One region of the Halomonas sp. 7T genome, then DNA from elsewhere that is predicted to be linked to it. Evidence: predicted binding sites of a transcription regulator. Region 1 holds the regulator's gene; the other holds the start of a gene.

Region 1 (11,464 bases):
TCGGGGGTAAGCACAATTTTCACCGCACCCCGGCCGATGCGCTGCCCAATGGCTCGGCCGGTAATCAGCGTGCGTCCTTTCTCGCGCAGGTGGAACCGTTCAAGCTTGCCTCCCTCCTGCTGAGAGACCACGGTCTCAGGGCGTGCCTGAACGATATAGAGCTTGCCATCATCGCCATCAAGCGCCCACTCGATATCCATAGGACGCTGGTAATGCTGCTCAATGGTCATCGCCTGACGCGCAAGATCCATCACTTGCGCATCACTGATACAGAAGCGGCCGCGGTCTTTTAACGGTACATCTACTGTTTCGACCGATTTTCCTGCACTTGCATCCTGACCATAAACCATCTTAATAAGCTTTGAGCCTAACGTGCGACGCAACACGGCGGGGCGCCCTGCCGCGAGAGTCGGTTTATGCACATAGAATTCGTCAGGATTGACCGCCCCCTGGACCACCGTTTCACCCAGCCCCCAGGATGCGGTAACAAAGACCGCGTCACGGTAACCAGACTCGGTATCCAGCGTAAAGAGAACGCCCGACGCACCCGTTTCGGAGCGCACCATTTTTTGCACACCCGCCGACAACGCAACGTTCTCGTGGGCATAGCCCCGGTGTACCCGGTAAGAAATAGCACGGTCGTTAAACAGCGACGCAAAGACTTCATGTACCGCATGTTTGATGTTATTGAAACCTTCAATGTTCAGGAAGGTCTCCTGCTGACCCGCAAAGGACGCATCAGGTAAATCTTCGGCCGTGGCCGAACTGCGCACCGCAACTTTTAAATTCGGGTGCTGATTTTGTAGCTCTTCATAAGCACCGCGCAGTGCTTTTTCAAACGCAGGGGGCAAAGGCGTATCGATAATCCACTGGCGGATCATGCTACCCGCCTTGGCTAGCGCTTTAACGTCATCGACGTCTAAACGCGCTAAGGTAGCGTTAATGCGGTCATTCAGCCCTTCATGGGATAGAAACTCGCGATAGGCATGCGCGGTTGTGGCAAAACCACCCGGCACCGTCACGCCGACACCCGACAAGTTGGAGATCATTTCGCCAAGCGAGGCGTTTTTACCACCCACGCGTTCGACGTCTGCCATGCCAAGCTGATCGAACCACAGAATGTACTCTTCCACGCTACCCCCTCGCATTTAGACTTCTTGGCGACCAAACGGCCGACACTGAATGACCGTGCCACCCTAGCACTGCGGCGGGGTATTCGCCATTGGTCTAACAGCGAAGGAGGTGGAGGATTTTTACAACAAAGGCGCTTTAAACGCACTTTCTGTAGTTAAGAACGTCTGCTAAACACGTCTATGAAGAGCGCCTGCTTACATCGTCAATAGCAGCAATTGCCCACCAGCCGTTGTGCTGCTTCGCTGCCCAGCTCACAATGATGACCTTCAATAACGACTTTCATTCTTTGGTGGATTTCAACATGAAGCGGACAGCTTTTTTTATTTCTGACGGTACCGGTATCACCGCTGAAAGCCTTGGGCGTAGCTTGCTTGCGCAGTTCAGCGATATCGATATTGAAATGTTAACCAAGCCCTACATTGATACCGTTGAAAAAGCCCAGGCCCTGGCAGAGATCATTGAGTCCACCGCCATACGCAACGGCCAGCGTCCCATCATTATCGATACGATTGTCGATCAGCAGATTCGCGATGTGATTCGTAAAGCCAGCGGCTTCAAAGTTGATATTTTTTCAACCTTCCTGAAGCCGTTAGAGCAGGAGCTAGAAACCCACTCCTCATACAGTGTGGGTAGAACCCACTCTATCGGTAGCGATGCAGTCTATATGGACCGTATCCACTCGGTGCACTTTGCGCTCGATAACGACGATGGCGCCCGCACTCATCAGTACGATAAAGCAGATATTATCTTGGTCGGCGTATCACGCTGCGGTAAAACGCCAACGTCGCTTTATCTAGCCCTTCAATTTGGCATTCGCGCCGCTAACTACCCGCTAACGGAAGATGACCTTGACGAGGATGGCAGCTTAAAGCTACCTAAAGTGCTAGCACCCCACCGCCACAAACTGTTTGGGTTAACCATTGATGCGCGCAGGCTTGCGGCTATTCGAAACGAACGCCGGCCCAACAGCCGCTACAGCTCGATGGACCAGTGTTTACAGGAAGTGGAGCAGGCGGAGTCACTGTATCGCTCAATGAGCATTCCATTTATTGATACAACGCGCTTTTCCGTTGAAGAAATTTCCACGCGGATGATTGCAGAGACAGGTCTAGCGAGGCGCTTTTCGCCCCGCTAACTTTTAATCACGCTTACATGCCCTTGGGAGCGAAAATCCCAGGGGCGTTACGCCAGTAACCTTTGTAATCCATGCCAAAACCAAAGACATAACGATCCGCCACTTCAAGGCTACAGTAGTCGGCTTTCAAGCCCGGCACGGCCTTTCTATCGTGCTGCTTATCGACAAGCACAGCCGTCGTTACGCTGGCCGCCTGGGCTTCTTCGCAGTAAGCAAGAATGGCTGCCAATGTCGCGCCTTCATCGAGAATGTCATCCACAATCACCACATGTCGGCCCGCCATGGGAATTTCCGGCGATACCCGCCAGAATAGCTCGCCACCACGCAGTTCGTTGCGATAACGCGTGGCATGCAGGTAATCCACTTCTAGCGGAAAACCTAGCCGGGTTAAAAGATGCCCGGTGGTGATTAACCCGCCATTCATAACACAGTAAAAAACCGGCAACTTATCGCCCAAATCTTTGGTAATCGCCTCAGCCATACGATCTAAGGCACGCTCTACTTTTTCCTGAGAGATCAAGCAGTCAGCGTTATCCATCAACTCACGCATTGAATCCAGCGACTCAAGCGTTTCTTTATCCAATTTGGACATTCAATTACTCCAAAGCACGTAAACAGTATCGGGTTATTTACTTTAAACAGAGATGATTAATTAGCGAGTGCTTCTAATTGGGCATGCGTACGCCGCCAACGGCCTAATGCCGATAGCGCATCGAGATCGGGTCTAGCACGTCCATAGCGCAGTTTAGCGGGGCGCTTACTTTGCAAGCCCCGACAAGCATCGACCACCTCAAGTGCGGCAGCTCGATCATTACACACCAACAGCATGTCGCAACCAGCCGTTAACGCTGCGTTTGCACGCGCTTTTGGATCCCCAGCTTCATGAGCGCCTGTCATGCTCAAATCATCGGAAAAAATACACCCTTTAAACCCTAACGACTCCCTGAGCATACCCAGCCAATTAGGTGAAAAACCCGCAGGCCGGGTATCAAACGCGCTATAGATCACATGGGCAGGCATTACCCCACCCAGTTGACTTGCAAGACGGGTAAAGGGAAGAAGATCGTGCTGTTTTATTTGCTCGAAGGGGCGGTTATCAACGGGGAGTGCCACATGAGAATCAGCTGCAACGCCGCCGTGACCCGGGAAGTGTTTTCCCACGGCCGCCATACCCGCGTCATGTAAACCTTGAATAAACCCTTGGCCCAATAATGCAACATGGGCGGGATCACTGCTGAAACTGCGGTCACCAATCACGCTAGAAATTCCGCTCTCTACGTCCAGCACTGGGGCGAAACTAATATCCAGCCCACAAGCAGCCATCTCCATACCCAATAGCCAGCCTGCATCTTTGGCTAACGCCATACCCGCTTCTTGGTTGCCGGTAAATAGGTCGCCAATGCGCGCCATGGGTGGCAGCCTGGTGACGCCTTGCTTGAGACGCTGAACACGCCCGCCTTCTTGGTCGATAGCGAGCAGCAGATCCGCGCGTACCCGACGGATATCGCTGCATAATTGGCGCGTTTGATAGGCATTCTCTACGTTACGCGCAAACAGGATGACCCCGCCCACCGCAGGATCCCGCAACAGCTGTTTGTCAGCTTTAGTCAATTGCGGCCCTTCAAGGTCAAGCATGACCGGGCCTAGGGATTGAGTCATTGTGATGGATCCAACAAGGAGGGGTAGCAATTTTAGACGATCAATGAGGCGTGTCAAAATTATCAGAGACAGAAACGTAAGCATCGCCTCCATGCAGCCAAACCGACGTACCGGGTCGTGCAAACTGAAAAACCACTAATAAATCGTCATTGCGTAATCGAATACAGCCATGAGAGGCAGGCTCTCCCATCGGTTGATCGGGTGGCGTACCGTGCAAATAAATATAGCGCCGCTGGGAATCCACCTCGCCGCCACGGTTTTTGCCCACTTCTAAGCCGCACAGCCATAAAATCCGCGTCAATATCCAGTCACGGGAGTGATGGGTTTCCGCTAGTTCAGCGGTGTACACCTCACGCGTCCATCGACGGCCGCGAAACACCGCATTTTCTGGCAGGCCATCGCCAATCGCTGCCCGCACATAGTGCCAGCCCTGGGGCGTTTGGCCACTGCCCTCTTGCTGGCCGACACCCGCTTCCCCCGTTGAAATAGCGCATTCATGACGCAGTACTCGCCCCTGCCAACAGCGCAGTTGCTGTCTCTGCGTGTCAATCTCTAGCCAGTGATCGTCTAAAGGCGGTAGCTCAGCTAACGTGGGCGTTCTCATACGGACCTTCTTCTGGTGCAGGGGGTAGCGGTGCATGCATGGCGGCCACCACCACCGGGCGTAAACGTCTTACCAAGTCTCTAACGGTGACCTGCTCGTTGTAGTCTTTAGCAGCGATGTCGCGCAGTGCATCAAGACCCGACAGGGTGAAAATGACGGTACCTAACATGAAGTGTAGCCGCCAAAAGCGCTCCGCATCAGGCAAATCAGGGGTGGCTTGGCGTACCAGCTCAGTGAAGCGTGTAAATACATCGCCATACTCCTGCTGGATATAGCGCCGTAGATGTCCCTGCGCCTGGCTGTATGCGAGCCCCAACAACCGCATGAATACCTTCAAGCTATTCCGCTCTGCAGGCACTGCCAGCACCGTTGATGCCATGGTTTCAAGTAGCACCTCCAACGGTATAGGCGCGCCTTGATGGCGTGCCTCTAGATCATCTAGCGCGGTATGAAACCGTTGTGAAAAAGGCTCCAAGTACCGCGCAAAAACGGCTTGGATAAGCGCTTTTTTCGAACCAAAGTGATAGTTGACCGCCGCTAGGTTAACCCGCGCCTTGCTTGTGATATTGCGCAGCGAGGTTTCGGCAAAACCGCGCTCTGCAAATAGCACCTCTGCGGTATCTAAAATACGCGTTACCGTATCAGACTGCGCCATCGCGCCCTCCAAAAAACAAGTGTTTAAAACATCGCAAAATACTATGTCATTAACTCCCTCGTCTCAATCCTTTATATCCACTCAATCATTCACTACCTGTCACTATTTTTCTCAAAAATTCAAACGCTCGTGCTGTTTTTCACTTACATCAGCAAGCTCTACCGCTAGATAAAGCTCAACCATGTACTGGACAGAGGAACATACTGTATACTTAAACACATACTGATTAGCCGACATGTCGCTACTGTCTTTTCATTTTTTGGAGTTTGTTATGTCGCGTCCACTCACAGCACGTCAGCAGCACGTATTTGATTTCATCGTTAAAACGATGGGTGAATTTGGCTACCCGCCTACGCGCGCAGAAATTGCTAAGGCGCTGGGGTTCCGCTCTCCCAACGCGGCGGAAGAGCACCTGCGCGCGTTAGAACGCAAAGGCGCCATTCGGATTATCCGCAATACATCACGGGGTATCCGCTTGCCTAACCAGGACGCTTCAGAGGTGGCGGAAACTGCCTCACCAACGCCTTCAGCGACCAGTGTGGATACCCAGCTCATCGGGCTACCGGTCATTGGGGAGGTTGCCGCAGGTAGCCCTATTTTGGCAGCCGAGCATATTGACCGTTACTGCCCACTGCCTGCGGAATATTTCACGCCAAAAGCAGATTACCTGCTGCGAGTGCGTGGATTATCGATGAAAGACGTAGGCATCCTAGAGGGCGATTTGTTGGCAGTACACCGCACTGATCGCGTTCGCGATGGGCAAATAGTCGTTGCCAGGCTTGAAGATGAAGTCACCGTTAAACGCTTTAAGCGCCAAGGCCACCAAGTGACCCTGGTGGCTGAAAACGCCGACTTTGCCCCCATTGAAATCGATCTACGCACTCAGCAGCTAGACATAGAAGGGGTCGGCGTTGGGGTTATACGGGGCGGAAACGGGCAGGCATTAGGTTAGCCCTCAGGCTATAGCTATATAGCTGCTCCAGCAGGCTTATTGAGAATCGATATAGCGGTGGTCATTGAACGTGGCCACCCAGCTAGGATGATAGACCAGTAAAATGCTTAACAGCATGCCGGTTAGAAACGCTTCAGAGGGCATCAAAAGCGGCAGGAACCGAGCATACTCCTGAGCAAGATAAACTGCCTCAGGATCCGTCCCAGCCGCTACAATCAACAGCACGGTAACGAGCCCAGCCCCCAGCGTGGCTAACGCAGCACCGAAAAAACCGCATGCAAACATAAATACCATCAAGTTATCAGGCAACCGCCGGTCAACTAGGCGCCACACCAAGCCAATGATAAACGCGGGCACGATACCCGTTATCATGACATTAGCCCCCCAAAGCACCCAATCATTACGCCCTATCACCACCATCGCAATGTTGATCACTGCGTTACTTAGAAGCGCCAGCGGAATTCTAAATACCAGGGTCATTAACACGGTAAAAACAAGGTGAAGCGTCAGCCAATCGACTGCTTGGGCACGCAACTGCCACATCAACATGACGGCCAGCGTAGCACCCAACCAGCGATGCTGAAGTGCGATATCACTGCTCAATACTTGCCAGGGGCGCTGCCATACCACCCAGGCCAACACGCCCAGTGATATTAACCAGGTAAGCACCAGCGCCCAGGGTGCGAGAACACTTTGCGCAAATGACATGGAGGCCCCTAACAGTGGTTAACTAAATACAATCGTTTTATTACCGTGGATCAGCACGCGATCCTCAAGATGCCAACGTAACCCTCTTGCCAGTACCGCTTTCTCAACATCTCGGCCAAAACGCACTAGATCGGTAGGTGTATGGCAGTGGCTTACGCGATGAATATCCTGTTCGATGATAGGCCCTGCATCCAGTTCTTCGGTGACATAATGGCAGGTGGCCCCAATGAGTTTGACGCCGCGTTCGAAAGCTTGGTGATACGGTTTTGCGCCAGCAAACGAGGGCAGAAAACTGTGATGAATATTAATCACTCGCCCAGCATACCGCTCGCACAGCGCAGGAGGCAGGATTTGCATATAGCGAGCTAAAACGACGCAATCAGCGCGTACGCTATCAATTTGGGCCTGCACTTTCTCGAACGATGCCTGCTTGTTAGCCGCATCGACGGGCACATGGTGATAAGGAATACCGTACCACTCCGTCAGCGAACGCATATCTTCATGGTTAGAAATTACACCCACAATATCGCAATCAAGCTCACCGGCCTGCCAACGGTAAAGTAGATCCACCAAGCAGTGCGACTCCCGCGACACCATTAACACGACGCGACGACGCTTTTGGGTATCCATTAATGACCACTGCATATTGAACGCGTCTGCTACAGGTTCAAAAGAGGTGCGCAGCGCCTCGGCAGACATACCCAGCGAATCCGCTAAAATTTCATAACGCATAAAAAACCGGCCTGTTTCAAGGTCGGAGTGCTGGCTTGCTTCAGTAATTGACCCCCCCTGCTCGGCAATAAAGCTGGAAACACGCGCTACAATGCCCACTTGGTCGGGGCAGGAAACAACAAGACGATAATAGTGCGACATAGATAGCTATCTCTTAATTGGTACTTTTAAAAGGTGCTTTTTATAGGGGCTTTGATAAGTGCTTTTTTAATAAGCAGCTTTGATCGGCACACGTAACTTATTTCAATGGCATGCTTACGCTTCATTAGCTGATGCTATGAGCACCGCTTCAACCGCTCTAGTGTACCGGAAGCCCATAAGGTAAGCACCGGGCGGAGGCCATGATGATTGTTAGCCGCCCCTGCCTTCCCGTATAGTTAAGGTCTTACTTTTTAGGCTTTTCGTGACTAATGCATCCAACACGCGCTCTACTTCGTCCCCGTCGTCGCCCACCACTGCGCCTGCTTCCGCTGGGCGGGTGCGGTGAAATTGGAATGAATCTGACGCTGTATGGATACGACGATCAATGGATCGCCGTCGACTGCGGCATGATGATTCGTCAAGATTTACCCAATGCCCCCTTGCAAGTCCCGAATACGGACACCCTGGAAACGTTAGGCATCAAGCCGCAGGCACTTTTCATTACCCATGGGCACGAAGACCACATCGGCGCCGTTGCCTGGTTATGGCCTAAGTGGAACTGCCCGATTTATGCAACGCCACTGGCGGCTGGCTTGCTGCGTCTGAAATTTGCAGAGCGTCAGTTAAGCAGCGGTGCTATCCACGTCATTGAGCCGGGCGATGCCATGCAGCAGGGCCCCTTTACGCTGCGCTACTTATTGCTTACTCACTCCATTCCGGAAAGCTGCGCCATTATGATGATGGCGGGCGAATATCGTGTTCTGCATAGCGGTGACTGGAAACTGGACCCTGAGCCGTTAATCGGTTCGCCGGTGAATGCAGCGAATTTCCGAGCCCTAGCGCCGATTGATTTGCTAGTGGGCGATTCGACTAACGCCCCGATGCCCGGCCATTCGGGAAGCGAAGGCGATGTCGCCAGAGCACTCGTCAAAACCCTCGAAAAGTGTACCGGCCGCGTTGTGGTCTCATGTTTTGCCAGTAATTTAGCGCGGGTGTTGGCTATCGGCCTTGCCGCCCAACGCTGCGGTCGTCGTGTCAGCCTGATGGGGCGCTCGATGGAGCGTATGGTCAGTGTTGCTAAGGGCCTGGGCTACTTAGATGACTTTCCACCGCTGGTGCCCCCCCATGACCTTGGCTACCTGCCGCCTGATGAAGTCGTGGTGATTGCAACAGGCAGCCAGGGAGAGCCGCGGGCTGCCTTACAACGCTTAGCCCAAGGACGGCATCCCTTTATGGATTTAGCACCAGGCGATAGCGTTATTTTTTCCGCCAAAGCAATACCGGGAAACGAGCGGCCCATTGAACAGCTTAAAAGACGCCTCTCCAAAATCGGCGTGACCCTGTTTGATGAAACGAATCACCCAGAGCTACATGCCACTGGCCACCCCGCCCAAGAAGAGCTGAAAAAGTTCTATCAGTGGGTAAGGCCAAAATCACTTTTGCCCGTACACGGGGAAGCGCGGCACCAAGAATCCCATCAAGCCGTTGCCGCCTCTCTCGGCATCAGCGCCCCGCTGGCACCGACAAACGGTGATATGATCGTTTTTGACAACCAGGGCTTGCGCTGCGAGCAGCGCTATCCACAACTACCCTGCATTGTGAATCAAAATAGCGTCATCCCTCACCCTGGCCTCGACACTTCTTCCTCAAAAGCACGGCGTGGTAGCCTATTCCTTGCGTTACCCGTTACAGCAAGCGAAACCGGTTGGTGGCGGATAGGGCGTTTAATGCTTGATGCCAGTAGCGCAAGCCCCCTTGACGAAGAGAGCTTTAGCGATTGGCTGGATACGCAGCTAGAGGACATTAAAGCTGACACGTTAGCCGATTTACGCTTGGCGCTTCAGCCACGTCTTATTCAGTGGTTAGCAGACCACTGCCAACATATGCCAGACGTGCATTTGCAAATAATGGCCGCCGAAATGCCCTCCACTGAGGGGCTTAATAGCTCGTCTTAAGGGACGGGTGCCCAGCGGTCGGCATCCTGCTGATCGCTATGGCGCTCTTTAACCCAGTACGCCCCCTCTCGGGAGTGCTCTTTTTTCCAAAATGGCGCTCGGGTTTTCAAATAATCCATAATGAAATCGCAGGCGTTAAACGCATCCCGGCGATGAGCACTGGCAACGAGCACCCGAACAATCGGGTCGCCTGGTGCCAAATGCCCTACCCGATGAATAATCCTCACGGCTTGCAGTGACCAACGCTCCCACGCCTGCTCACCAATCTCGACTAGCGTCCGCTCCGTCATTCCTGGGTAATGCTCAAGCGTTAGCCCCATGACATCGGGGGTTTCGTTAAAGTCCCTTACCAAGCCCGTAAAACTAACGATGGCCCCAATGTCGGTACGCTGTTGAAGCGTTGTCTCATAGCCATAATCCATTGAGAACGGCGCTGACTGTACCTCGACCGCAATATCTAAGACTGCTTCAGCCATAGGGCTAGCCTCCCGTTACTGGCGGAAAGAAGGCAACTTCATCATCATCGGTGATACGCGACGTATCATTGGCCATCACTTGATTGATCGCGCAGAGCGCCCGCTGATCAGAGAGCACGCTAAAGCGCGCATCCTGCTCGGCTAAAGCAGCTTTCAAACCTGCTACGTCTCGGCTCGCTAACTGGTCAAGGTTGATCGTGATATCGCTCTGACCTACTCGCTCACGCAGCTCTGCTAAAAACTTGACTCGCACACAGGGAGACATACAGCGCTCGCCTAAACGCACCTCACCTGCTGCTCCTTCACCGGTTACAATAGGCGCTGCAGCGGGTACACGCTGGTAGTCACCGCGCACACCACCGCGTTTACTCTCAAGCTGAACGGCCTCGATACGCATCTCTTTGTCTACGGCCTTACACATATCGTAAAGCGTCAAACAAGCCACAGAGACAGCGGTCAGCGCTTCCATTTCTACACCCGTGCGGCCATTGAGCCGGCACAGTGCCGACACATTTACCCAGCCGTTGAGATGGTCAACGTCAAAGTCAACCGACACTTTCGAAAGCGCCAGCGCATGGCAGAGCGGAATCAGCTCATGGGTTCGTTTCGCTGCCTGAATACCCGCGATTCGCGCCGTTGCCAGCACATCTCCTTTCGGCAGTGCGCCATCACTTAACAGCTGAAGAGTTTCTGGCTGCATCACTATGCGGCCAGAGGCTACCGCTTCGCGGCGCGTTTCATGCTTATCACCGACGTCTACCATATTGGCTTCGCCGTGGGTATTGAGGTGCGTTAGCTGCATAACATTACCTTTTTTAAAAAGCTGCGGTGCGAGTTTGCTCATTCACCCAGCCAATCACCCACTGAGCCACCGCTTCAATATCATCAAGATTCAGGTGCACGACCGTTTCGCTTAATGCCACAGGCGCTGGCCCGCTAGTGGCCACCGCCTGCACCCACGCATCGCTTACAATAGCCGGATCGCCTATCCCCTCACGATAGAGCACAAGCTTAGGGATGGGCCAAGCTTTGAAACCCTCAACAATCACAAGATCAGGCTGATGGGGTGTCATCAATGCCAGTAGCTGGCTCAAGTCGGGCTCTTTTTGACCGGGGGTTTCTTGCATTAACGCGAAACGTTCCCGGGAAGCAATCAGCATAGGCGCAGCACCGGCTTGGCGCAGCTGGTAGCTATCCTTACCGGGCTTGTCTATATCAAAACTGTGGTGGGCATGCTTAATCACGCCCACTACTAGCCCATCTGCACGCAAACGCGGTAATAGCTGGGTTAATAGCGTGGTTTTGCCTGTGCC
Region 2 (11,464 bases), 1.3 Mb from region 1:
GCCCGCCGCCTACCGCCAGCAAATGGCAGCATTACACGATGAATTCATTCAAGGCAACGACACCCATGAACTTCGCCAAGAGTGGGAAGTGCGCTGTAAAAACGGCGAAACACGCACCATTATTGCCGAAGCTGCGCGCATTATTGGCGATGACGACAAACCAAGAAAAGTCACCTTTATTATTGATATTACCCAGCGCAAGCGGCTTGAAGAGCGTTTAACGCAAGCCAACGAGCGCTTGATATATATGGCCAATCACGATGAACTGACTGGGCTTGTAAACCGGCGGCAAGGACTGAAGCGTCTTGAGGAAGAGCTGGAGCGCTGCGAACGCTACGGAGGAGAGCTCAGTATTGCCATGTTTGACCTGGATGACTTCAAAGCGATCAATGACACTTATGGTCACGCGACAGGCGACGCTGTGCTCCAAGAAGTCACGGCCACCGTCAACGCCCAGCTTCGTGCGACGGATCTGCAAGTCCGGCTGGGTGGAGAGGAGTTCCTCATCATCATGCCAGAGGTTAGCGCTCAAGCTGCACATACAGCCGTTGAGCGTATTCGACAATGTGTCGCTGAATCACCGTGTACAGAGCATAAATTGACTGTCACGCTATCAGCGGGCATTGCATGTTATGTTGAAGCATCCAGTACCCGAATGCTTGATCGTGCTGATAAAGCGATGTATCAAGCTAAAACGGCAGGGCGCAATCGTGTCGTTATTGCATCGTCAGCCATGTGATAACACGTATTTCACACTATGCTAAAACGACAACCTGTCCCCATTACCTATACCAATAGGAGCGAGCCATGAGCAATGCCGAGCTAAACGAACTAAAGCACAAATACGTCGCGGCGGGCGCAGCCAGCCCCGCTACCGCTTTTGCGGACCGCGCCGAAAACGCTGAGATCTGGGACGCCGACGGCAACCGCTTCATCGACTTCGCGGGCGGTATCGGTGTGTTAAACGTTGGCCATCGTCACCCAAAAGTTGTGGCTGCTGTGAAAGCCCAGCTGGACAAGGTCATGCACACCTGCCAAACGGTCATGCCTTACGAAGGCTACGTCAAAGTGGCTGAAAAGCTGAGCCATATCGTTCCTGTGCGTGGCCACGCCAAGGTGATGCTAGCCAACTCCGGTGCCGAAGCGCTCGAAAACGCGGTGAAGATTGCCCGTGCCGCCACCGGCCGCTCGAACGTTATCTGCTTTGATGGCGGCTACCATGGCCGCACCTTCTACACCATGGCTATGAACGGCAAGGTAGCCCCCTATCAAACCGATTTCGGTCCGATGCCGGGTACCGTTTTTCGTGCGCCCTACCCAGTGCCTTACCACGGGGTGAGCGAAGACGAAGCCATTCGTGGTCTGAAAATGACCCTGAAAACCGACGCCAACCCAAAAGACACCGCGGCTATTGTATTGGAGCCGGTGCTAGGGGAAGGTGGTTTTTATCCTGCGTCCAAGAGCTTCCTAGAGAAGATCCGCGAAATTTGCGATGAACACGGCATGCTGATGATCATCGACGAAGTGCAGTCTGGCTTTGGCCGTACCGGTAAGATGTTCGCCATCGAGCATAGCGGCGTAGAGCCGGACATGATGACTATGGCCAAGAGTATGGCCGACGGCATGCCCATCTCAGCCATCGTCGGCACCGATAAAGTCATGGATGCCTCTGGCCCTAACTCCCTGGGCGGCACCTACACCGGCAGTCCCACCGCCTGTGCGGCCGCACTAGCGGTAATGGAAGTCTTCGAAGAGGAGAACATTCTCGAGAAGAGTCAGGCACTGGGTGAGAAGCTGGCGGCCCGCTTTAACGACTGGCAAGGCAAGTTTGATTGTATCGACCATGTGCGCAACATGGGCGCCATGGCGGCATTCGAACTGGTGAGCAACAAAACCGACCGCACGCCGAATCCGGAACTAGCTGCAGCGCTGTGCAAAAAAGCCCGAGAAGAAGGCCTGATCCTGCTCTCTTGCGGTATGTACGGCAACACCATCCGTTTCTTGATGCCGGTCACCATCGAAGACGACGTGCTGAACGAAGGCCTGGATATTATTGAATCCTGCCTGGAATCGCTCATCTAAGCGCTGTTCACACCTAGCAAGACGCCGCCCCAACGGGCGGCGTTTTAGATTAACGCGGCCGTCGATCGCCCTCCAAGAAATTAGCGGTAAACACAGCTTTGCCATGCGTCTCAAATGACCACTTCATCACGTCGCTCAGTGCCGCCATCACATCATCGAATTCACCAAATACTTGGGTACTCATTCGATTCGGATGAACCTCTAATCCTGTGGCTTCCAAACGTTTTACCACCTCTTTAACTACCGGCTTAAAATCATCTGCCAGCGGGTAGTAGCTTAGCTGTACGGAAAGATACATATCGCTCCCCTCTCTCTATTTTCCAAAGGATATTGGTCACGGTCTACGCGGTTTGAAACTGCTGCCACGCGGCCAAAATCGCCGTGCGCGTCTCGTCCGGGTGCTCCATCGGAAACATGTGTGTGCCAGGTACCATACTCACCGGAAGCCCACGACGGGCGATGCGCTTGAGCCGAGAAGACGTCATCAAATGAGACTGCTGCCCCGCCACCAGCTGAATGGGGACGCCTACACGCTGCGGCAGGCTGGATAGGTGATCCGGTAAGTGGCGGAAAATTTCCAGCTCGATTCTCGGGTCAAAGGTTAGCTCAGCGCTACCATCGTCCAACAGGCGCGTACCTGCTTCAATGTAGTCGTTTAGTGCCTCGGGGGTAAAGCGACGAAATAGTCCACGGCGGCGCAGCGAGGTCGCCATGGCCTCACGGCTAGGCCATACGCTGCGCCGTCCTTTGGTTTTGCCTGCCGGCGTAATGCGATCCATAAACCCAAACCGTTTGGCTGCTTTCATCGCCCAGGCATCCGGCCCCAGCATCAGCGGCGGATCGAGCATAATCACGCCACAAAAGCGTTTTGGCTGCTTATCAGCGGCCATGGCCATCAACGTGCCGCCCAGCGAATGCCCCACACCCAGCAGCGGTGCGTCGGTATCCGGTAGGTAGCTCAGTAGTTCGTCCACCAAGTTGCCCCAGTTGTGATTCACCGGGTAATCCGGGTGGTGACCCAAACGGTCTAGCGGGTGTAAATCAAACGATGCTGCCAGCGGGTCTAACAGGCTGCGGTAGCTTAAGCCTGGGAAGCCGTTGGCATGGGCAAACACTAAACGGGGGCGTTGATGGGTGGCATCGGCAGGCATGGCAGGCTCACGGGTCGGCTAACGGGAAGAGGCGCTATCTATCATACGTCTGTTTTAACTCGCCGATGGATAGCCGTCAATCCACTCAAGAATTAACCGACTAATTAAAATAGCGAGAGTTGCTGGGCGGCGGTCTCTTCCGCCAAACGGTAGCCCACTCCTAACAAGCGCACGGGGCGCTCGCCTCTGGCCCAGCCCACGTTCAGTAAGGTTTCAAACTGCTCCAGGTTAGGCGCGGGGTCGGCGTGTTCAACGGTGGTTTGGGTGAAGTCGTTGAACTTCACCTTGACCATTACCCCTCGCACGGCGGGGGCCGGGTCTAGGCGAGCGTAGCGGCGTTCTAAATCGCTAATCAGCTCAGGGAGCTGTCGTCGGCAGGCTTCCAGGGTGGGTAAATCTTGGGAGTAGGTTTGCTCGGTGCTAATCGACTTGCGCTCGCGGTGGGTTTTGACCGGGCGCTCATCTCGGCCGTGGCTGAGCTCATGCAGGCGATGACCGAAGCGGCCAAAGCGCTCCACCAGCTCGGTAAGCGGCCGGGCGCGCAGATCCGCACCGGTCTGAATGCCTAGCTCCGCGAGTTTTTCAGCGGTGCGCGGCCCTACCCCGTGGATTTTTTTCACCGGCAGTTGCTGCACAAAAGCATCGATATCGTCTGGCGTGATCACAAACAATCCATCGGGCTTGCGCCAGTCGCTGGCGATTTTGGCGAGAAACTTGTTGGGTGCCACGCCCGCCGAGACGGTGATGCCCACTTCCTGCCTCACCCGCTGACGAATGGCTTCGGCCATGCGGGTAGCACTGCCGTGGTGCAGTGTGACCTCCGAGACATCCAAAAAGGCTTCATCCAGCGAGAGCGGCTCGATCAGTTCGGTCACATCGCGGTAGATGGCAAACACTTGGCGGGCCACGGCTTTGTACTTCGACATATCTCCACGAATCACCGTGAGGTGGGGGCAGCGTTTGAGCGCCTGGGCCATGGGCATGGCGGAGTGAATGCCGAACTTGCGCGCCGGGTAGTTACAAGTGGCGACCACCCCGCGCTGCTCCACACTGCCGCCAATAGCAATGGGGATATCGGTTAACGCGGGGTTATCGCGCATCTCTACCGCCGCATAGAAGCAGTCACAGTCGCAGTGGATAATTTTGCGCACAGGCCGACCTTGCCTCCGCCTTTACCTGTAAAAAAGCACAGTTTATCACAGGGTATGCTACAGCGCTGATGCGCAGCAAAACCCTAGGCGGGGGCGCTGTGAACCCCTCCCTGGACGCTACTTTCGCCATCTGACCACCATGGATGGTGGAAATGCCGGAATAGTAGGGAACGTTATTCCGGCCCTGGCGAAAGACCCCCGCTACGGGTTTTCCGCCCATACCCGCTGATTTAAATCACGTTCCACAAAAGGTGCGCAACACCTGCTCGTTTTCTGTGGCCGGGGCGGCTAGGCGGCGCGCTTCTTCGGATTCATCGAAGGGCTGTGTGACCGCCGCGAGCAGTGCGTGGAAAGGCGCAAAATCGCCTTCTACCGCCGCGCCAATCACCTCTTGAATGCGATGGTTACGAGGAATCACCACCGGATTGGCGCGGCGCATGGCCTCCAGGCGTTCACTCTGCTGGCTCGCTTGCTGGGCGCTCTCCCAGTCAGCCAGCCAAGCGGCCAGGCCGTCTGGCTGAGTGGTCAGCGCCAGCAGCGCCTCTTTTTGGGGCTGCTCTGACGTATCCGTTTCCAGGGCTTTGGCACCAAGCTCTTTGGTATAGTGCGTCAGCGCATCAAAGGTGGCGGTCATGTCCATGCGGCCTTGGTGCATCTGGATTTCCAGCGCTTCCATCAGCGGCGCGGCACGGTCACTTTCTGAGGCGAGGCCCAGCTTATTGGCGTGCAGGCGGCGCTGTTCGGCGCTAAAGCAGGCGGTAAAGCCACGGATGATCTCAGTCGCCTGCTCAACCACCGCATCGCCCTCTTCACGCATCAGCGGCAGCAGGGTTTCGGCAAAGCGGGCTAGATTCCACTGGGCAATCGCAGGCTGGTTATCAAAAGCATAGCGTTTACCCTGATCAATGGAGCTAAACACCTTTTGCGGGTCAAACTGCTCCATAAACGCGCAGGGACCGTAATCGATGGTTTCACCGGCAATGCTGCAGTTGTCGGTGTTCATCACGCCGTGAATAAAGCCCAGGCTCATCCAGCGCGCCACAAGCGCCGCTTGGCGGGCGGTAACGGCTTCTAACAGCGCAAGGTACGGGTCTTCGGCATTGGCCGCTTCTGGGTAATGGCGGGCAATCACATGATCGGCCAGCGCTTTGAGCGCGCTTTCATCACGGCGAACGGCAGCAAACTGGAACGTGCCCACGCGAATATGGCTGCTCGCCACGCGGGTAAATACCGCTCCAGGCTCAGGTAACTGCCGATTAACCCGCTCGCCGGTGGCGACGGCAGCCAGGGCGCGAGTGGTGGGTACGCCCACGGCGGCCATAAATTCACTCACCAGATATTCCCGCAGCACCGGGCCAAGGGGCGAGCGGCCATCGCCACCGCGAGAGAACGGCGTGCGGCCGCTGCCTTTTAGCTGCACATCGCGCCGTAAACCGCTCTGATCGACCACTTCGCCTAACAGCAGCGCGCGGCCATCACCTAGCTGGGGCACAAAGTTACCAAACTGATGGCCGGCGTAGCCCAACGCTTTAGGCTCGGCCCCGGGCGGCAGCTGGTTACCGCTGAACCACTGGGCCAGCGTGTCATCATCGGGCCGCGTTTGCATGCCTAGCTGCGCGGCCAGGGCGTCGTTAAACGCGATCAGGCTGGGATGGACCACAGGCGTGGGCTGGCAAGCGGCCCACAAGGGTTCTGGCAGCGTGGCAAACTGGTGTTCGAAGGTCAGCACGGGCAACTCCGCTTTTCATTTAATAGCCTAGGTAATACCCTAGCATTTTACTCAAGTAATTGGCGATAGCATGCCGCATAGAGACGCTTTAACTCGTGTTAAGTTACCGATAGAGCAAGAGGCACTCACGCCCATGCCTCAGGCTTTCTATAATCGCGATACGCTGGACGTCGCCCGGGACTTATTGGGCTGCCTACTGGTGCGCCAACTAGACGGCGAAGTCATGGCGGCGCGCATCGTGGAAACTGAGGCCTACCGCGGCTCGGAAGACTCCGCCTGCCACGCCCATCGGCGCAGAACGCCACGCACCGAGGCGATGTTTGGCCCACCCGGCCACGCCTATGTCTATTTGGTGTACGGCATGCACTGGCTACTAAACGTCGTCACCCAGCCGGAAGGCAACCCCTGCGCGGTACTGATTCGAGCGGTAGAGCCGGTGATCGGCGAGCCTGCCATGCGCGAATGGCGCAGCGTGGCGGGGCGTAACCTGAGTAACGGCCCCGGCAAACTCACCCGAGCACTGCGTATCGATAGCGTCCTTTACGGTCACGCTATGACGCAAACCGGCGATCTAACGAACGGGCTATGGATTACATCCGGTGAGCCGCCCAGCGCCATTGCCAGCGGCCCACGGGTAGGCATCGATTACGCCCAGCCCGCCGACCGCGACGCCCCCTGGCGGCTATGGAGCGAAGGCAATCCGTGGGTCTCTAAAGCGCGTTAAGCGCCCTTCAAGCAGGCCACCGCCTGTTCCAGCACCGGCGTTAGCGGCGCGCGCCACTGGTGGGTTAAGAATCCATCGGCGCGGGTAACGCCCAGCGAGAGCGATGCCACGGGCAGGCCCATGGCGTGGGCATCGCGGCAGAAGCGGTAGCCAGAATAGACCATCAACGACGTACCCACCGCCAGCACCGCATCGGCTTGCTGAAGCGCCGCCTGGGCCGCCAGCCGCCGAGCTGGAGGCACCACATCGCCGTAGTAGACTACCTGCGGTTTGAGAATGCCCCGGCAGCGGGGGCAGTCCAAAACTTTAAAGGTAGAGAAATCGGTTTCCAGATCCGCATCGCCATCCGGCGCGTGGCGGGCATCCAACGCAGCAAAGGCAGGATTCATGCGGGCCATTTCGCTGTGCATGGCGTGGCGCATCATTTGATAGCCGCACGCCATACAGGCCACCACGTCCGCCCTGCCGTGAAGATCAATTACCTTTTTTGAACCTGCCCGCTGGTGCAAGCGGTCTACGTTTTGCGTGACCAGCAGTTCCACATGGCCCATGGCCTCAAGCGCCGCCAACGCCCGATGCGCCCCGCTCACCTGGGCTTCACGCATAGCTTTAAAGCCCACCAGCGCCCGCGCCCAATAACGCCGGCGTACGGCGAAGGAGCTCATAAAATCGCCGTGTTGCACAGGCGGTGGGCGCTTCCACTGGCCATCGGCATCGCGGTAATCGGGAATACCGCTGTCGGTGCTCACCCCCGCGCCGGTAATTACCCACAATTTAGGATGGCGTTTAATAAACCCTGCGAGCGCTTCACCGGCGGTTACGACGTTATTTGATATTTCCACGGCCTGCGTCAATGGATCACCCTAGGCAATACTGAGACAAGTCAACGATACTGTATGACAATATACGTACATGCAATGTGCCACAGATAGCGACGTAAGGAGCCTCTCATGCAGTGGGATCACGAAATTATTATTGTTGGCGGCGGCATGGTGGGCGCGGCCCTAGCGGCCAGGCTCGGCCAAGCAGGCATTTCGGTAGGCCTTGTGGAGCGTGCCAGCGCCCCCAGCGCACCGAGCGGCGATTACGACTTGCGTATTTCATCGCTCAACGCCCGGTCACTGGCGTTTGTCAAAGCCAGCGGCACCGAGCTGCCAGAAGAGCGCTGCTGCCCGTTCCGGCATATCGATGTCGCCAATCAAGACGGCACCGGCCACTCCATATTCTCTGCCGAAGAGAGCGGCATGCAAGACTTCGGCATTTTTATTGAAAACCGCACGCTGCAGTACGCGCTTTGGCAGCGCCTCGAAGAGCTGCCCAGCGTTACCTGCTACACCCAGTGCGCCCCACTAAGCACCATGGCAGCCAGCACTGGCCGCATGCTGGAGCTGGATAACGGCAAAACGCTGAGCGCCCGGCTGATTGTAGGTGCCGACGGCGCCCGCTCCACCCTACGCGAGCTAGCCGGCATTGACGTTACCAGCTACGACTACCATCAGCGGGCGATGATTATTAACGTCGAAACCGAGCTGCCCCAGCAGGATGTCAGCTGGCAGGTGTTTACCCCAACCGGCCCCATTGCGATGCTTCCTCTTCCCGGCCATCGCGCCTCCCTGGTGTGGTACGACCGAGAAGAGACCACCAAAGCGCGGGAACAGTTGGACGACGACGCTCTAACGACCGCCATCGAAATGGCCTTCCCTAGACGCCTGGGTAACCTCACCCGTATCGTCGCAAAAGCCAGCTTCCCCATTAAGCGCCAACACGCCCAGCGCTATATCGGCAAGCGCTTAGCACTAATTGGCGACGCAGCCCACGTGGTGCACCCACTGGCAGGCCAAGGGTTAAATATTGGCCTGCACGATGCCGACACGCTAGCCGAAATTATCATGCAAGGCCGCGACCCCGGAGACTACCTCAACCTACTCCGCTTTGAATGCCAGCGCCGTGCGGCTAACCAAGCGATGATTGCCGCCACCGATAGCTTTCACCATCTGTTTACTGGCTCCAGACCGCTGCGCCAGCTAGGCGATTTAAGCCTGCACCTTGCCGAACGCGTACCGCTGGCCAAACGTATGATGATGCAGCAGGCCAATGGGCTAAATCCGTTCAAAATCATCTAACGCTGACTATGCTGAGGGGGTGGCTGCGATAAGCAGCCCCAAAACAATCACAACACCCCTTCAAAAAGGAAAGCGCATGCGACGCAAGCAACCATATGCACGGGTCACTTTTGCCTCGTTAACCGGTCTGGGTCTGCTATTGGCTACGCCCTTATGGGCTTGGGATGGCGTGGTCGAGAAGCAAACGTTCGAGATGGAGAGTTTTACCACCCAGGGCGGCGAGACGATTCCCAACGTGACGGTAGGCTGGGAAGCCTACGGCGAGCTTAATGAGGCGCGCGACAACGCGATTCTGATTACCCACTTCTTCTCCGGCACCAGCCATGCCGCAGGCCGCTATGACGCCGATGGCGAACCCACCGGCTACTGGGATGCCATTATCGGCCCCGGCAAACCGCTGGATACCGATGAGTACTACATTATCTCTTCCGATACGTTGGTCAATCTGGGGGCAAATGACCCAAACGTGACCACCACCGGGCCTGCCACCATTAATCCCGATACCGGCGAGCCTTGGGGCATGGGTTTCCCGGTGGTGACCATACGTGACTTTGTCGACGTGCAGCGCGCCCTACTAGAGAGCCAAGGCATAGAATCCCTGCATGCGGTGATGGGCGCTTCCATGGGTGCCCTGCAGGCCATTGAGTGGGCCAGTGCTTACCCTGAACGCGTTGAGCGGTTAATACCCGTGATTGGTGGCGGCGTGGCCGACCCGTGGCTGCTGGCCACGCTAAGCGCCTGGGCTGCGCCCATTCGTCTGGATGCCAACTGGAATGAAGGCGACTACTACAACGGCGCGCCGCCCACCGACGGGCTTAAAGAGGCGCTAAAGCTGGTCACGCTTAATGCCAACCACTGGCAGTGGGCCAACGAAGCGTTCAACCGCGATTGGGCTGATGACGCCCGCGACCCCGCCCAAGACATCAACGCCCGCTACGCCATCGAGCAAACCCTGGATGACGTCGCCGCTGCCCGTGCAGAGCTTTCCGACGCCAACCATCTGCTTTACTTAGTGCGCGCCAACCAAACCTTTATGGCAGGCTACGGAGAGTCATTAGAAACAGGCCTAGCCGCCATCGAAGCGCCCACGCTGATGCTGTATAGCGAGAATGATTTAGTCTTCGCCCCCGAAGGCGTACGCCGCACCGCCGAACTGATTGAAGCCGACGGCACCGAAGTGACTTTGGAAACGCTGGAGGGCAACCGGGGCCACCTAGATGGCGTTGTTTCCATCGAGCAAGCCAGCGATACGCTGCGGGAGTTTTTGCAGTAAGGGAGAAAGCGCTGGCTTCTTTGGGAGCCAGCGCTACCGACAGGGTCATCACCTGTTTTTAACTTGCCACACTAAAATAGCGTTCGGTCTCGCGAGAGCGCCCTACCCCCGCGACATACGCCCGATATGGTCACACTAATTCTCTATCACCTTGTTTAACAACGAGAAATTTCTCATTCCTGTGATTGATTTAGCTGAGTCATAAGGCCCGTAATCACCTTAGCCGAGCTGTTGGTATCATCCGCTAGGCGGCGCACATGCTCGGCCACCACAGCAAACCCTTTACCAGCCTCACCCGCTCGGGCAGCTTCGATACCCGCATTAATACTCAGTAACTGCAGCATCTTCAGTGAGTGAGCAATTTTTTCCGTTTCGAGTGCAATATCCCGACTGATCGAGCCAAGCCGCTCCTCGCTTTGCCGCCGTTGCTGTATATCGGTGACCACGCCCTCAAGATAAATTACGTTACCCTCTTCATCTTTGACAGCGCCGCCATACTCACTCACCCAGCGTAAGCTACCGTCTTTACAGCGCAGTCGATAATCGGCGTGCCAGTTCTTGCCCGACGCGATGGCACGCTCGATAGCCTGATCCAACCCAGGTGCATCCTCGCCATGAATGAGCTCAACATAAGACTGCTTACGGTTCCCAATTAAATCCTCACTCATATGTCCTGTTAGTTCCTGCACCCTACCGGTCAGGTTCAACATGGTGTAATGCTCATCATTGCGACAGCGATACAAAAACCCATTCATCCGCGTCGCAATACTTTCATAGATACTGTCTTGCTCAGACATATGTGTCATAACCCTTCATCATTTAACTAGGCGGTTTGGCTCGGGAAGCACCGGTGTCGTGCTATCCATATAGGTTAAAAAGGATGCCCAAACGGTGTGGGTGCGCTGCTGTGTCAGTTGAGTTTTGCACGTCAGCGCCATCACGCCCCGGATAGACCCATCACGCCACTGAGCATGTACCGCATCACAGTGAGCGGTGGCATAGGCCTCCCAAGCTTGCTGTGAGTGTTCGATAGCGGTCACCAGCTCAGGGTCATCAGCATGGTGATTGACGCTCGCCTCCACGTACTGGCTCAGCTCCGTTTGAGCTGACTCCAACTGCACGGCAACACACTGGTTAATATCGAGCGTGGTCATCGCGTTATCACAATCGAGCGGCTTATCCTCCGCCATCGCCATAACCGCAAAGCTAAGACCTACTACCGCTAAGGCTA

Evidence for each region. The regulator LexA, encoded in region 1, represses DNA repair genes until DNA is damaged. The targets are predictions, from matches to a motif close to TACTGTNTANNTANACAGTA.
Region 2: the regulator LexA is predicted to act here: its motif matches at 4,408-4,427, upstream of dinB (DNA polymerase IV).

The regions. Positions count from the first base shown of each region.
Region 1 covers NZ_CP087112.1:1,540,518-1,551,981, forward strand. The annotation lists gene ppsA (phosphoenolpyruvate synthase) at 1-1,133, opposite strand, end outside; gene LOS15_RS07075 (pyruvate, water dikinase regulatory protein) at 1,436-2,269, shown strand; gene LOS15_RS07080 (hypoxanthine-guanine phosphoribosyltransferase) at 2,283-2,861, opposite strand; gene nagZ (beta-N-acetylhexosaminidase) at 2,918-3,928, opposite strand; gene LOS15_RS07090 (L,D-transpeptidase) at 3,969-4,532, opposite strand; gene LOS15_RS07095 (TetR/AcrR family transcriptional regulator) at 4,510-5,187, opposite strand; gene lexA (transcriptional repressor LexA) at 5,459-6,139, shown strand; gene LOS15_RS07105 (energy-coupling factor ABC transporter permease) at 6,176-6,847, opposite strand; gene purU (formyltetrahydrofolate deformylase) at 6,866-7,720, opposite strand; gene LOS15_RS07115 (ribonuclease J) at 8,074-9,675, shown strand; gene moaE (molybdopterin synthase catalytic subunit MoaE) at 9,672-10,151, opposite strand; gene moaC (cyclic pyranopterin monophosphate synthase MoaC) at 10,156-10,953, opposite strand; gene mobB (molybdopterin-guanine dinucleotide biosynthesis protein B) at 10,967-11,464, opposite strand, start outside.
Region 2 covers NZ_CP087112.1:268,357-279,820, reverse strand. The annotation lists gene LOS15_RS01375 (sensor domain-containing diguanylate cyclase) at 1-739, shown strand, start outside; gene gabT (4-aminobutyrate--2-oxoglutarate transaminase) at 808-2,082, shown strand; gene LOS15_RS01365 (thiamine-binding protein) at 2,132-2,380, opposite strand; gene LOS15_RS01360 (alpha/beta fold hydrolase) at 2,424-3,233, opposite strand; gene dinB (DNA polymerase IV) at 3,338-4,384, opposite strand; gene LOS15_RS01350 (protein adenylyltransferase SelO) at 4,620-6,113, opposite strand; gene LOS15_RS01345 (DNA-3-methyladenine glycosylase) at 6,247-6,837, shown strand; gene LOS15_RS01340 (NAD-dependent protein deacetylase) at 6,834-7,691, opposite strand; gene LOS15_RS01335 (UbiH/UbiF/VisC/COQ6 family ubiquinone biosynthesis hydroxylase) at 7,788-8,960, shown strand; gene LOS15_RS01330 (E22 family MetX-like putative esterase) at 9,037-10,233, shown strand; gene LOS15_RS16965 (PAS domain-containing protein) at 10,407-11,039, opposite strand; gene LOS15_RS01315 (lysozyme inhibitor LprI family protein) at 11,049-11,464, opposite strand, start outside.